One region of the Verrucosispora sp. WMMA2121 genome, then DNA from elsewhere that is predicted to be linked to it. Evidence: predicted binding sites of a transcription regulator. Region 1 holds the regulator's gene; the other holds the start of a gene.
The links. The regulator HspR, encoded in region 1, represses chaperone genes until heat shock. The targets are predictions, from matches to a motif close to TTGAGTNNNNNNNACTCAA.
Positions count from the first base shown of each region.

Region 2: lon (endopeptidase La) is a predicted target of HspR. The motif match lies at 2,023-2,041, and genes of this name have one in related genera.

Region 1 is NZ_JAPZBH010000006.1:2,236,923-2,244,439, forward strand. Features, by position in the region: gene O7605_RS19175 (cation:proton antiporter) at 1-838, shown strand, start outside; gene O7605_RS19180 (hypothetical protein) at 1,009-1,437, shown strand; gene O7605_RS19185 (hypothetical protein) at 1,494-1,730, opposite strand; gene O7605_RS19190 (heat shock protein transcriptional repressor HspR) at 1,910-2,347, opposite strand; gene dnaJ (molecular chaperone DnaJ) at 2,376-3,551, opposite strand; gene grpE (nucleotide exchange factor GrpE) at 3,637-4,398, opposite strand; gene dnaK (molecular chaperone DnaK) at 4,445-6,322, opposite strand; gene O7605_RS19210 (GTPase domain-containing protein) at 6,543-7,517, shown strand, end outside.
Region 2 is NZ_JAPZBH010000006.1:3,108,925-3,116,441, forward strand. Features, by position in the region: gene O7605_RS22900 (hypothetical protein) at 58-1,308, shown strand; gene O7605_RS22905 (histone-like nucleoid-structuring protein Lsr2) at 1,444-1,791, opposite strand; gene lon (endopeptidase La) at 2,065-4,407, shown strand; gene O7605_RS22915 (tartrate dehydrogenase) at 4,477-5,559, opposite strand; gene O7605_RS22920 (MBL fold metallo-hydrolase) at 5,677-7,077, opposite strand; gene O7605_RS22925 (glycerate kinase) at 7,288-7,517, opposite strand, start outside.

The DNA.
Region 1 (7,517 bases):
CTGGATCTCGTCCTCGGGGGTGATCGCCAAGATCCTCGCCGACCTGGGCCGGCTCGGTAACCGAGAGACACCCGTGGTCCTCTCGGTGCTGGTGATCGAGGATCTGGCGATGGCGTTCTACCTGCCCCTGGTGACCGCCCTGCTGGCCGGCGTGGGCGTGGCGAAGGGCGGTGTCGGTCTGGGCATCGCGGTGGTGACCGTCATCGCGGTGCTCGTGGTCGCCGTCCGGTACGGCAAGCAGATCTCCAGATTCATGTCGGCCGACGACGCCGAGGCGCTGCTGCTCGGTGTGCTCGGGCTGACCCTCCTGGTGGCCGGGATCGCGGCGAAGCTCCAGGTCTCGGCGGCGGTCGGCGCGTTCCTGGTCGGCATCGCGCTGTCCGGCCCGGTCGCCCACCACGCCACCGAACTGCTCACTCCGCTGCGGGACCTGTTCGCCGCCGTGTTCTTCGTCTTCTTCGGCCTGGTCACCGATCCTCGGGGCATCCCGCCGGTGCTGCTGCCGGCGCTGCTGCTCGCGTTCGTGACGATGGGCACGAAGACGTTGACCGGCTACCTGGCGGCCCGGCGGGCCGGGATCGCCGAGCCCGGACGCTGGCGGGCCGGGTTGGCACTCGTACCCCGGGGCGAGTTCTCCATCGTCATCGCCGGGCTGGCGGTGGCCGCCGGCGGCGTCGATCCGCAGCTGGCGGCGCTCGCCACGGCGTACGTACTGATCACGGTGGTGACCGGGCCGATGCTCGCCCGGTTGCCGGATCTGGGTTGGTTCAAGCAGTGGCTGCGGGCGCGGGCCCGGGCCCAACGGGCGCAACGGGCGCCGGTGGCCGACCGGGCGTGACCGCTCACCGGCCGGTGAGACCGTCCGGACGGCCCCCCGTCGACCAACAGATGCCGAATTGCTTCCCGCAGGGTCTACCGGTACTCACCGGTACCGCGTTAACGTGTCGCCCCAGCAGCCAGGTTCCCGGTGGGCGCACGTCCCCGCGGGCGGAAGCGGAAGGTTGGCCGGTGAGCGTGCAGGAGTCAGCGTTCCACGGCTTCGCCAACCCCGTCGATCCGAGCCCGGCGGAGTTGCGAGCGTGGGCCTACCAACCCGACTCGGTCCCGTTGACGTCGATGCCGCCGGACTGGGACCTGCTGGTCTCCGGTGACCGGCTGGTGATGACGCTGTTCGAACTCGCCATGGACACCCGCTGTCCGGCGCGTCGGTTCGCGCTGCACTGCCTCTACATCTACGCCGCCGACGGGATCCGGACGAACTTCCGGGCGCACCCGAAGCGTCGCTTCCGGAAGCTCGTCGACCAGGCCGAGCGCAACGGCGACGAGTTGATGCGTATCTGGGCGCACAACAGCCGGGTACTGCTGACCCGGCCGGAGCTCTTCGTGTACCGGGAGTGGTGCGAGGGCGGGCTGGTCCGGGAGAATCGCCGGCTCTGAACGTGCCGAACGGGCCGGGACCCCCCGTGGCTCCCGGCCCGCACGCCGGCGGATCGTCAGCGCGACCCGCCCCGCTCACGACGGTGCTGGTCACTGCGCACCTGGCCGGCACCACGGCCGACCTGACCGCGGTCGGCGGCGACCCGATCGCCCCGCCCGCTGAACCTGCCCGCCTGGACCTGGTCGGAGACGCGTCCCTTGGTGATCCGGTCGAACCGGCGCTGGACGTCCTCAGCCAGGTCGTCGAGGCGTTGCTCCGTCTGCTCGGCCACCTTCCTCGCCGCTTCCGTCATGGCTCCCCCCGCCAGATCGGAGTCCGGATTGAGTTGGTTTAGACGTTATTTGGAAGGCTAGTCGGGACAACCCGTCCGGCGCTCGGGTTTGCGGAAACACGAGCGGCGCAGCGCCGCGGAGACGCCGAAAGGGTGTGGCTCCGCCTGGCGGAGCCACACCCTTTCGGCGATGGCGGGCGTCAGCGCCCGGGGCTGCGTCGGGGACGCCAGACCACCAGAGCGGTCGAGGTCTGGTTGGTGGGTACGAGATCCCGGCCGGGGAAGCGGGCCAGCGATTCCAGCTCGGCCATCCGGCGGTACGCGGCGTCGAGTTCGGCCTCCAGTTGGGCGACCCGCTGCTGTGCCTGCTCCAGCAGTCGCTCCAGCCCGATGATCCGCTTGATCCCGGCGAGGTTCACGCCGTCGTCCTGGCTGAGCCGTTGCACCTCGCGCAGCAGCACCACGTCCCGGACGCTGTACCGCCGACCACCACCGGCCGCCCGGCCGGCCTCCACCAGGCCGAGCCGGTCGTACTGACGCAGCGTCTGCGGGTGCATCCCCGCCATCCGCGCCGCGACCGAGATCATCAGCACCTTGGCCTCGTATGCCGGGTCATCCGAGCCGACGAACCCGTCCATCCCGCTCACCTCCGCACCGCTTCACCGATCAACCGAACCGACGCACCCGCGCGTCGAGATGTTCCCGGGCCGCCGGCGGGGTCTGCTCGGCGAACGTCTCCAGAGCGGCCCGTGCCTCGTCCGAGATCCGCGCCGGCACCACCACGTCGAGGGTGACCAGCAGGTCGCCGGCCTGACCGTCCCGGCGGCTGACACCCTTGCCCCGGGCACGCAGGATGCGACCGCTCGGCGTACCCGGTGGCACCCGCAGGGTCACCGGACCGTCGAGCGTCGGCACCCGCAGGTCGGTGCCGAGGACGGCCTCCGCGAATGTGATCGGCACGGTCAGGGTGAGGTCGTCGCCGGCGCGCCCGAAGACCTCGTCCGGGCGAACCTTCACGTGCACGAACAGATCGCCCGCCGGACCGCCGCGCTCACCCGGCTCGCCCCGGCCGGCCAGCCGGATCCGCTGGCCGTCGGCCACCCCGGTGGGAAAGCGGACGTTGAGCGTACGGGTCTTGGTGACTCCGCCGGTGCCCTGGCACTCCGGGCACTTCTCGTCCACCACCGTGCCCACGCCCTGGCAGTTGCGGCAGGGCTCGGAAAAACTGAACGCACCCTGGTTCCGGTTGGTGACCCCGGCACCGTGGCAGACCGGGCAGGTGCGTGGCACGGTGCCGGGCTTGGCACCGTTGCCGTGGCAGGTGTCGCAGACACCGGGCGCGCGCAGGGTCAGCGGCAGGGTCACGCCGCGCACCGCGTCGTCGAAGTCGAGCGCCACCTCGGTCTCGATGTCCCGGCCCCGGGCCGGGCCTGGCGCGCCCGCACCCCCGCCACCACCGGAGAAGATCGAGCTGAACAGGTCGGAGATGTTGCCACCGGCGAACCGGCCGCCACCCGGCTGCGCGCCACCGAACAGGTCGGAGACGTCGAACGGCGCACCGCCCGGCTGGCCGCCCTGGCGGGCACCACGCCGGAACGCGCCCGAGCCGAAGAGCGAGCGCATCTCGTCGTACTCGCGGCGCTTGGCGTCGTCGCCGAGCACCGCGTACGCCTCGGACACCGCTTTGAAGCGTTCCTCGGCCTTGGCGTCGCCGGGATTGTGGTCCGGGTGCGACTCGCGGGCCAGCTTGCGGTACGCCTTCTTGATCTCATCAGCCGGCGCGGCCTTGGCCACGCCCAGGACCGCGTAGTAGTCCTTCTCGATCCAGTCCTTCGAACTCACCCGTACACCTCCTCCCCACCGCCGGGCCCGGTCCGCCCCGCCCACCGGGTGTCGGCGGGCGGGGCGGCCGGGTCACCGTCGCGCACTATTCCGGGTCGGCGACCGCGACCAGCGCGGGCCGCAGCAGTCGCTCACCGACCTGGTAGCCCCGGCGCATCACCTGTACGCAGGTCGGCTCGGTGACGTCGGCCGAGGTCTGGTGGGCCACCGCCTCGTGCCGCGTCGGGTCGAACGGGTCGCCCTGCTCGCCGAACGGGGTCAGCCCGAACTTGCCGAGCGCGGTGACGAGCTGCTCGGCCACCGAACCGAAGGGGCCGACCAGGTCGCCGTGCTCCCGAGCGCGGTCGAGATCGTCCAGGATCGGCAGCAGCGCGGCGAGCACGGACCCGGTCGCCTGCTCGGTGACCAGGCCACGGTCGCGCTCGACCCGCTTGCGGTAGTTGGCGTACTCGGCCGACACCCGCTGCACGTCGCGGGTGCGTTCGTCCAGATCGGCGCGGAGCGCCTCCAGCTCGGCACCCAGCCCGCCGGAAGCGGGCTCGGACGGTTCTCCGACCGGCTGTGCCGGCGCGTCCACAACCGGTGGCCCCTCGGTGGACGCGTCGCTCAGCGCGCTCGCCTCGACCTCGATCGAGTCGACCACGACCTCGGCCTCTTCGACCAGACCTTCCGCCGGCACGTCCGGTCCGGCGTCGGCCGCCGTGCCGTCGGGCTCACGGATTTCACTGATCTTGCGGTTGTTGCGGATGACGACCCGCGGCGCGTCGCCGGTGGCCGGCTCGGACGCCGAGCCACCCGGCGCCGACCCGGTGTCACCCGGGTCGGCGGCTCGTGGCTTCTCCGTCATACGACTACCTCATCCCTCTGCCCGTGCGCTCGGGTGGCCAGGACCGTCACTTCTTGTCCTCGTCCACGATCTCCGCGTCGACCACGTCGTCCGCACCGGGCCGTGCGCCGCCGGCCTGCGCGCCACCGGTCGCGTCGGCGCCACCGGTCGCGCCGGTGCCGGCCTCGCCACCCGGCTGGGCCTGCTCGGCCTGCTGGGCGTAGAGCAGCGAACCCGCCTCCTGGGAGACCTGCGCGAGCCGCTCGTGCGCCGACTTGATCTTCTCGATGTCACTGCCACCGAGAGCGCCACGCAGCTCGCCGAGGGCCTCGTTGAGCTTCTCGCGGTTCTCGGCGGGGAGCTTGTCACCGTTCTCGGCGAGGAACTTCTCGGTCTGCCACTGCAGAGCCTCGGCCACGTTGCGGGTCTCGGCCTCCTCGCGGCGGCGCTTGTCCTCCTCCGCGTGCTCCTCGGCGTCCCGGCGCATCCGCTCGATGTCGTCCTTCGGCAGCGAGGAACCGCCGGTGATCGTCATCTTCTGTTCCTTGCCGGTGCCCAGGTCCTTGGCGTGGACGTTGACGATGCCGTTGGCGTCGATGTCGAAGGTGACCTCGATCTGCGGCACGCCGCGCGGGGCCGGCGGGAGGCCGGTCAGCTCGAAGGTGCCGAGCTTCTTGTTGTACGCGGCGATCTCACGCTCACCCTGGAAGACCTGGATCAGCACCGACGGCTGGTTGTCGTCGGCGGTGGTGAACACCTCGGAGCGCTTGGTGGGGATCGTGGTGTTGCGCTCGATCAGCTTGGTGAAGATGCCACCCTTGGTCTCGATGCCCAGGCTCAGCGGCGTCACGTCGAGCAGCAGGACGTCCTTGACCTCGCCCTTGAGCACACCGGCCTGCAGGGCGGCACCCACGGCGACGACCTCGTCCGGGTTGACGCCCTTGTTGGGCTCACGGCCGGTGAGCTGCTTGACCAGCTCGGTCACGGCCGGCATCCGGGTCGAGCCACCGACGAGGATCACGTGCTCGACGTCGGAGACCTTGATCCCGGCGTCCTTCACGGCCTGCTCGAACGGGCCCTTGCAGCGGTCCAGCAGGTCCTGCGTCATCCGCTGGAACTCGGCCCGGCTGAGCGTCACGTCCAGGTGCAGCGGGCCAGCGGCACCGGCGGTGATGTACGGCAGGTTGATGTTGCTGGTGGTGGCGGCGGACAGCTCGATCTTGGCCTTCTCGGCGGCCTCCTTGAGCCGCTGCATCGCCATCTTGTCCTGCGACAGGTCGATGCCGTGCTCGCCCCGGAAGGTCTTCACCAGGTGGTCGATGATCCGCTGGTCCCAGTCGTCGCCGCCGAGGAGGTTGTCACCGCTGGTCGACTTGACCTCGATGACGCCCTCGGCCAACTCCAGCAGCGACACGTCGAAGGTGCCGCCACCGAGGTCGAAGACCAGGACGGTCTGCTCCTTGGAGCCCTTGTCCAGCCCGTACGCCAGGGCTGCCGCGGTCGGCTCGTTCACGATCCGCAGCACGTTGAAGCCGGCGATCTCACCGGCCTCCTTGGTGGCCTGACGCTGGCCGTCGTTGAAGTAGGCCGGGACGGTGATCACCGCATCGGTGATCTGCTCGCCCAGGTAGGCCTCGGCGTCCCGCTTGAGCTTCATCAGCGTCCGGGCCGAGATCTCCTGCGGGGTGTACTTCTTGCCGTCGATGTCGACGGACCAGTTGGTGCCGATCTCCCGCTTGACCGAGCGGATCGTCCGGTCCGGGTTCGTCACCGCCTGGCGCTTGGCGACCTCACCGACGAGCACCTCGCCGTTACGGGCGAACGCGACGATCGACGGGGTCGTCCGCGAGCCCTCAGCGTTGGCGATGACGGTGGGCTCACCGCCCTCCAGAACGCTGACGCAGGAGTTCGTCGTGCCGAGGTCGATACCGACCGCACGTGCCATCTTCGCTTCCTCGCTTCGTTACGTTGAGCAGGTGACGGGCCCTCCCGTCCCGCTGCGCGGCACCTGCCGTCCGCAGCGACCCCACCTCAAGTTGAGTGAACTTGACTCAATAGTGCCACGCCCCCGGAAATCGTCAAGTCAAGGTTGAGTCGGATCGACGCAACTCACCAGTCCTACCGACCGGTTGTCTTACCTTGTGTCGGTCGGGCACGCTTTAGCGGTGACGACGCACGGCGATCCCGCCTCACCGTCCGGCGCGCCCGCCGTCGCAGCCCGCACCGGGTCCGCCGGCGCCGGCGAGGACCGGCCCGCGCCCACCGGGGACGACACCCTGCCAGACGCCCTGACCAGCCTGCGCGCCGCGATCGGGGCGGCCCGGTTCCCGCTGGCCCTGCCCTCGGCCGAGCTGGCCGCACGCACTGTCGCCGCCCTCGCCGACCAGCTCGACGACTACCTGCTACCCCGCCTGGCCCGCCTCGACGCACCGCTGCTCGTGGTGGTCGGCGGATCCACCGGTGCCGGCAAGTCGACCCTGGTCAACAGCCTGGTGCAGGCCCGGGTCAGCGCTGCCGGCGTGCTGCGACCCACCACCCGGTCGCCGGTGCTGGTCTGCAACCCGGCCGACTCGGCCTGGTTCCGCCGGGGCGAGCTGCTGCCCGGGCTGACCCGCACCAACCAGCCCAGCGACGATCCCCGCACCCTGCACCTGGTCACCGCACCGGCGCTGCCCCCGGGGCTGGCGTTCCTGGACGCCCCCGACATCGACTCGGTGGTCGACGCCAACCGGGCCCTGGCCAACCAACTGCTCGCCGCCGCCGACCTCTGGCTCTTCGTCACCACGGCCGCCCGGTACGCCGACGCCGTCCCCTGGGAGCTGCTGCACAACGCCCGGGCCAGGGGTGCGGTCCTCGCCCTGGTGCTCAACCGGGTGCCCGCGGAGGCGACCGACGAGGTGGCCGCCCATCTCGCCGAGATGCTCGCCGAGCAGGGCCTCGACGCCGCGCCGCTGTTCGTGCTCACGGAGACCTGGATCGACGGGCAGGGGCTGCTACCGGGCCGCAGCACCGCACCGCTGGCCGACTGGTTCGCCCGGCTCGCCGCCGACGCGGAGGCCCGCGCGGCGGTGGTCCGGCAGACCCTCGGCGGCGCGCTGGCCCTGCTGCAACCCACCGTCGAGAGCCTGGCCCTCGCCGTC
Region 2 (7,517 bases), 870 kb from region 1:
TCCGTTCGGTCCGTCGAGTCACGAATCAGGAACCGGATCGAGAAGGAGAGCAATTCGATGCGCAGGTCAACCCGGTCGCGCCGACCAACCGGTAACGCGCGGACCAAGCGACTTCTGGCCGTTGGCGCCACGCTCGCTGTCTTCGGCGGCGTCGTCGCCGTGACCCAGATCTCGTCGGCCGGTGACCGACGGTCAAACCAGCAGCAGCGACCGGTGGCGGCCGAATGTGTCGAGCCCAGCCCCGGCGCCACCGCGCCGACCGCTCGCGGCGCCACCACGACCCGCACCTGGCAGAACGGCCGCTGGGTGGTCAACCACTGGGGCGACGGGCAGCAGACCGTCGAGGAGTGCCAGGAAACCCGCGACGGCACCGATGACGCGACCACCGGCGCCCTCGCGGTGGCCTGCCCGGACGTGGTCAGCCGACTGCCGCAGGTGCCCGACCGGGCCCGCGCCGAGGTCGACCGCAACCTGAACGCGTTGCAGACCCAGATCACGGAGGCCGACGAGCGGCTCGCCAGGGAGGGCGACCGGGGCGAGGGGTTCATCCGTAACGCCATCCTCAACCCGCTGGCCAGCAAGCGTCGGGCGACCCTCGGCCGGATCACGATCGCCATCGACCGCTTCGGCCCCCGGCCGCGCGGCCTCGGCAACCTCGCCACCTGCCAGGTGCAGCCGGTCGACAACAACAACGGCGGCAACAACGGTGGCGACAACAACGGCGGCGACAACGGTGGCGACAACGGCGGCGGCAACAACAACGGCCTGGATGTGCTGGCGAACAACTGTGACAACAGTCAGCTCCAGGCGCACGACGGTTTCCAGAACGGCAACCGCTGCATCAGCACCGCCTTCGGCGAGGTCGGCGCCGCGGCCAACAACCCGTCGCTGCTGATCACCGACTTCCCGCAGGAGATCAACCGCAACGAGGGCTTCTCGATCCAGGTCAGCACCCGCAACCTCGTCCGGGACCGGTTCCTGCCGGCCGGGCAGGGCGGCTACTACCTGGAGAGCTCGCTGCTCAACGGGCAGGGCCTGACCCGTGGCCACTTCCACACCGCCTGCCGGATGCTGAACAACACCGACGAGGCGCCCGCGCCGGAGCCGGTGCCGGCCTTCTTCGTCGCCACCGAGGACGGTGGCGGCGGTGCCGAGCCGGACCAGGTGACCATCCAGATCCCGGGCCTGCCGGACTCGGGTATCGCACAGTGCGCGGTCTGGGCCGGTGACGGTTCGCACCGCATCCCGATGTCGGAGCGGGCCAACCAGACCCCCGCCTTCGACGCGGTGCGTATCCAGGTCAACTGACAGCGAACACGCGGCGGGGCCGCCCGGAATTCCGGGCGGCCCCGTCACCTGCCGGAAAGCCGAGCAAACCTGTGGTGACCGGCCCCGGGCCGCGACATACCCGACGCAAACCGTTCCGAGCGGTATTCTCGCTGCTCAGCGGTTCTTGTACGCCTCGGTCACCTCGACCGGGATGCGACCCCGCTCGGAAATCTTGTAGCCGTTCTGGATCGCCCATTCGCGGACGGCGCGGTTCTGCTCGCGGTTCATTCCGGGGGTGCCTGAACCGATGGTACGACGTGGGTTACGGCCCGTGTCGGCGGCGCCACGGCCGAGCCGCCGGCCGGCATTGATAAACGGATCCAGCGCCTTGCGCAGGACGCCCGCGTTCTCGTCGGAAACGTCGATGGTGTATGCCACGCCATCCAGGCTGAACTCGACCGTGCGGTCGGCCTTTCCGCCGTCGAGGTCGTCGGTCAGCACCGTGATTACTTGTTTGGCCATCGTGGATTACTCCCTGTGTCTGGCGGGGTGTGCTCAAAGTTTGACTGATCGTCCGCCAATTGCGCAACAAAAGCGCTTCCGGCGGCGGTTCGCGTTTTGCGCGGCATCGGAATCCCCGATTTCGGATCTGCTCCGCGTGGGCACGGCTCGCCGCGGCGGCCGGTCGGCACCGCCGCGGCCGGTGGGCTGTGTGCCGGGTCACACCGAGGAACAACCTGGGCCTGCCGTGACTTGAGCCAGACACGCTCAACCCAACGCGATAGCAGGTGTTCGATGGCAACTCTTCCGGTACTTCCACTGACCGACGCCGTGCTGCTGCCCGGCATGGTCATCCCGGTGACCCTCGACCCGACCACCCAGGCCGCGGTCGACGCGGCCCGGGCCACCGGCGACCGCCGGCTGCTCGCCGTGCCCCGCCTGGACGGCGAGTACGGCTCCGTCGGCGCGATCGCCACGATCGAGAAGGTGGGGCGGCTGCCCAGCGGCGAACCCGCCGCGGTCATCCGTGGCCTGTCCCGTGCCCGCATCGGCTCGGGTGTGCCCGGCCCCGGCGCCGCGCTGTGGGTCGAGGCGACCGAGATCGACGAACCCGCCCCCGCTGGTCGGGCCCGCGAGCTGGCCCGCGAGTACCGCGCGTTGATGACCTCCGTGCTCCAGCAGCGGGGCGCGTGGCAGGTCATCGACGCGATGGAACGGATGACCGACCTCTCCGAACTGGCCGACTCGGCCGGTTACGCCTCCTGGCTGAGCCTGGGGCAGAAGACCGAACTGCTGGCCGCGCCCGACGTCACGGCCCGGCTGGAACTGCTCGTCGGCTGGGTCAAGGACCACCTGGCCGAACAGGAGGTCACCGAGCAGATCAACTCCGACGTCCGCGAGGGGCTGGAGAAGTCGCAGCGGGAGTTCCTGCTGCGGCAGCAGCTCGCCGCGATCCGCAAGGAACTCGGCGAGGACGCCCCGGACGGTTCGGCCGACTACCGGGCCCGCGTCGAGGCCGCCGACCTGCCCGAGAAGGTACGCGAGGCGGCGCTGCGCGAGGTCGGCAAGCTGGAACGGGCCAGCGACGCCTCCCCGGAGGCGGGTTGGATCCGTACCTGGCTCGACACGGTGCTGGAGATGCCGTGGAGCACGCGTACCGAGGACAACACGGACCTGGCCGCGGCGCGGGCCGTGCTCGACGCCGACCACGCCGGCCTGGCCGACGTCAAGGACCGCATCCTGGAGTACCTGGCGGTGCGCAACCGGCGCGCCGAGCGTGACCTCGGGGTGGTCGGCGGTCGTGGCTCCGGTGCCGTGCTGGCCCTCGCCGGCCCGCCCGGCGTCGGCAAGACCAGCCTCGGCGAATCGGTCGCCCGGGCACTCGGTCGGACGTTCGTCCGGGTCTCCCTCGGCGGCATCCGGGACGAGGCGGAGATCCGGGGACACCGCCGCACCTACGTGGGCGCGCTGCCCGGCCGGATCGTGCGGGCGCTTCGCGAGGCGGGCTCGATGAACCCGGTGGTGCTGCTCGACGAGGTGGACAAGGTCTCCGTGGGGTACGCCGGCGACCCGGCCGCGGCCCTGCTGGAGGTGTTCGACCCGGCGCAGAACCACACCTTCCGGGACCACTACCTGGAGGTCGATCTCGACCTGTCCGATGTGTTGTTCCTGGCCACCGCCAACGTGGTGGAGGCCATCCCCGGTCCGCTGCTGGACCGGATGGAACTGGTCACCCTGGACGGGTACACCGAGGACGAGAAGGTGGCCATCGCCCGGGATCACCTGCTGCCCCGGCAGCGGGAGCGGGCCGGGCTGACCGCCGACGAGGTCGACGTGGACCCCTCGGCGCTGGGTCGTATCGCGGGGGAGTACACCCGGGAGGCCGGCGTACGGCAGCTGGAGCGTGCCCTGGCGAAGATCATGCGGAAGGTGGCCGTGACCCTGGCCGACGACCCGACGCCCGCCCGCGTCGGCGCCGACGACCTGGTCCGCTACCTCGGCCGGCCGAAGCACACGCCGGAATCGGCGGAACGCACCGCGACACCTGGCGTGGCCACCGGCCTGGCGGTCACCGGTGCCGGGGGAGACGTCTTGTTCATCGAGGCGACCAGCATGGATGGCGAGCCGGGGCTGACCCTCACCGGCCAGCTCGGCGACGTGATGAAGGAGTCGGCGCACATCGCCCTGTCCTACCTGCGCGCCAACGGCCGTCGCCTCGGCCTGGACCCGAACGCCCTCGCCGGGCGGCGGATCCACCTGCACGTCCCGGCGGGCGCGGTGCCCAAGGACGGTCCCAGCGCCGGCATCACGATGGTCACCGCCCTGGCGTCGCTGGCCAGCGGCCGACCGGTACGTCCCGAGTTCGGGATGACCGGCGAGGTGACTCTCTCCGGGCGGGTGCTGCCCATCGGCGGCGTGAAGCAGAAGCTCCTCGCCGCGCACCGGGCCGGACTGACCGAGGTGATCATCCCGGCCCGCAACGAACCGGACCTGGACGACCTGCCGACCGAGGTTCGCGAGGCGCTGACCGTGCACACCCTGGCCGATGTCGCCGACGTCCTCGCGCTGGCGCTGCGCCCGGTGGACATCGACGCGGTGTCGCTCGGCGGCGATGGTCAGCGTCTGACCGCAGCCTGAGACACACCCGTGGGGGCCTGGGCAGGTCGGTCCAGGCCCCCACGGGGTTTGTGCGGCGGAGTACGGCGATCAGTCCGGCAGATTCTTGATGATGGCCTCGGTGACGGCCTTGGTGCTGGCGTTGCCGCCAATATCCCGCGTCAGTAGACCCTGCGCGGTCGTTGCCTCGATGGCGGCGTTTATCTTCTTTGCCTCGTCGGGCAGGCCGAGATGGGTCAGCATCATGGCGGCGCTGCCGATGGCGCCGATGGGGTTGCAGATTCCCATTCCAGCGATGTCGGGTGCGGACCCGTGCACCGGCTCGAACATGCTCGGATACCGACGTTCGGGATTGAGGTTGGCGCTCGGGGCGAGGCCGAGGCTGCCCGCCAAGGCGCTGCCGAGATCAGAGAGGATATCCGCATTCAGGTTGGATGCGACGACCACCGAGAGGTCCTCGGGGTGCAGGACGAACTTTGCCGCCATAGCATCCACCAGAACACTCTCGGTCTCGACGTCCGGATAATCGGCGGCAACCCTCCGGAATGTGTCGTCCCAGAGGACCATGCCGTACTGCTGTGCGTTGCTCTTGGTGACGCTGGCCACTTTCTTGCGGGTCCTGGTCCGGGCAAGATCGAACGCGAACCGCATGATCCGTTCGCACCCGACCTCGGTGAACAGGGCAGACTGGACGGCAACCTCTCCGCCCGCACCGCGGGCGGAAAGGTTGCGTCCGCCAAGGCCGGCGTATTCGCCCTCGGTGTTCTCGCGTACGACGACCCAATCGAGTTCGACGGTGTCGGCCTTGCGCAGCGGGCTGGTGATGCCCGGCAGAAAGTTCACCGGCCGCACATTCGCCCAATGATCGAAGCCTTGGCAGATGCGCAGGCGGAGACCCCACAGGCTGATGTGGTCAGCCACGGTGGGCCACCCTACGGCGCCGAAATAGATGGCGTCGAAGTTGCGCAACTTTTCCAGACCGTCATCGGGCATCATGACTCCGTGCTCGGCATAGTAGTCCGAGCCCCACGGGAACTCCTCCCAGTGGAATCCGAAACGGCCACCGGAGCGCGCTTCCAGCGCGTCGAGGACGTCCCGTCCAGCGGCGACTACCTCGCGACCGACACCGTCGGCGGGAATGGCGGCGATACGGAAACGGTGCTGATTGCTCATGGCAACTCCGGCCTCGTGGCAGTTGGTAGGCACAAATCAGTGAACCCGGATGTTCCATAGGCGTCCAACACCGCTATCCGATCGGTTGCATTGGCGCAGCCTATGAATCCCGCCGCACTACACCTCGCAGCTGTGGGTGTGCTCGCCGGCCGTCATGCGCTGCTTACCCACGAACGCCTTGACCGCGCGGGGCCGGCCCAGCTTGATCCGGTCCAGGGCCTTGATCCTGTCCTTTTTGCTCTTATCGCGCCACGTGTCGTCGTCGGTGTCGAAGGCGAGCGGCTGCAGATAGTCGACCGGGTCGATGACCCACCGCACGTGCGGCCGGTCGGCGTCCGGCACCTCCATGAGGTCCATCTGTTCCAGGTAGCCGGCGTACACGGCCAGGGAGCAGCCTTCCCGCGTCCGGGTGCCCGAGGTCAGATGGTTCGGCACGAAGATGCGTGGGTGCAGGACCGACTGGTAGTGGATGAGGTCGCGCAGGCCGTTGTTGGTGTAGTTCGCCGTCGACGCGGTCGCCAGGTGCAGGTCGGTCTGGGGAAGCGACGCGAGGCGGCCACGGATGCGCTCGCCGTCCTCGGGAGTGCCGGACCAGCCGTTGCCGATGCCCTCCTTCAGGGCACCCGCGGTGTTCTGCCACCCGAAGCTGAAGTTGCTGCCGTGCCGCAGGGTGATGTGGAAGTAGATGCTCACGGTGCCGCCGGAGCCTCCGCCGGTACGCAGGTTCATCTGCCCGGGCTGCGGGCTGGAACCCGGAGTGAGGGATGTGCCGGACGGGAAGAGCGCCGCGTCGCGCGGGTCGACGAGGATCTCGGTACGCGGTGGCGGGTACTGCGGGTCCTGCGGCACCGCGACCGAGTGCAGGTGCCGGAAGGCCACCACCTGGGCGTAGGGTTCGAGCACGTCGAGCCGGATCATCTCGGTGCCGGGAACGGAGTCGGCGCTGGTGACCGGCACGGTCCGGAGGACGGCGTCGGCGGGGATCCGGGTCTTCTGATCAGCGTTGACCAGCGGGTCAGCCTTCAGCCGGGCGAAGTCGGCGGCCAGCACGGCACAGGTCTCCTCCGAGGCGTAGATCGTCGCCCCGGTCATCGCCGCGATGTACGCCGCGTTGTCGGCGTGGTCGCCATGCCCATGACCGAGCAGGATGGCGTCCGGGCGGGCATCGATGAGGTCGGCGATCACCAGCGGCGTCCGGCCCCGTTCCACCTCCAGCCGGCTGATGAACGTGTCGAGGTAGACGAGCCGTCCGCCGACCGCCACGGCGAACGACGAGTTGGACAGCCAGGATGTGATGACGCGTTCCTGGGGAAAGGCGCCGGTCCGAGGATCGACGTTCTCCGGGCCGAACAGCCGCAACCGGGCGGCGATGCCGGCATCCGAGAGGCGTCTGCCGCCCTTCAGCGGTGCCCAACTGGTACCGAGGTGGGAGGCGAAACCCGGGGCGGCGGCGACTGTCGAACCGATGGCGACGCCGGACACCGCGGTGGCCGAGGCGAGGAACAACCTTCGTTTCATTGCTTCTCCTCATTGCCTGGTGCAGGCACGGAGTAGGGACGGGGAAGGTGAGGGTGCTCGCGGGTGGGGCTGAGATCGACTCACTCAACCAATGTGATCGCCGCCACGTCCAAGACCGGTGTCCTCTGGACGCGATAGCGCGCTCCTATGAGTCGTCGCGTCGCGCCTGATCAGCCGCGACGCTCGCAGCTACAGCACCGCCCGCCGACGTCACCCGGTGAGATGGTCCCGAGCGATCCGTCGGCCGATCTCGGTGAGCAGCTCGGCGGCGTTCGACTGGCATCGGTGGACGTCCGGTTCGACGCTGGTGAGCAGGTAGACACCGGCGAAGCCGGCGGCGGCGAGTTCGGCGGCGTCGAGCGTCGACTGACCGGCCACCGCGACGACCGGCACACCCGCGGAGCGTGCCGCGGCGGCCACCCCGACGGGAGCCTTGCCGG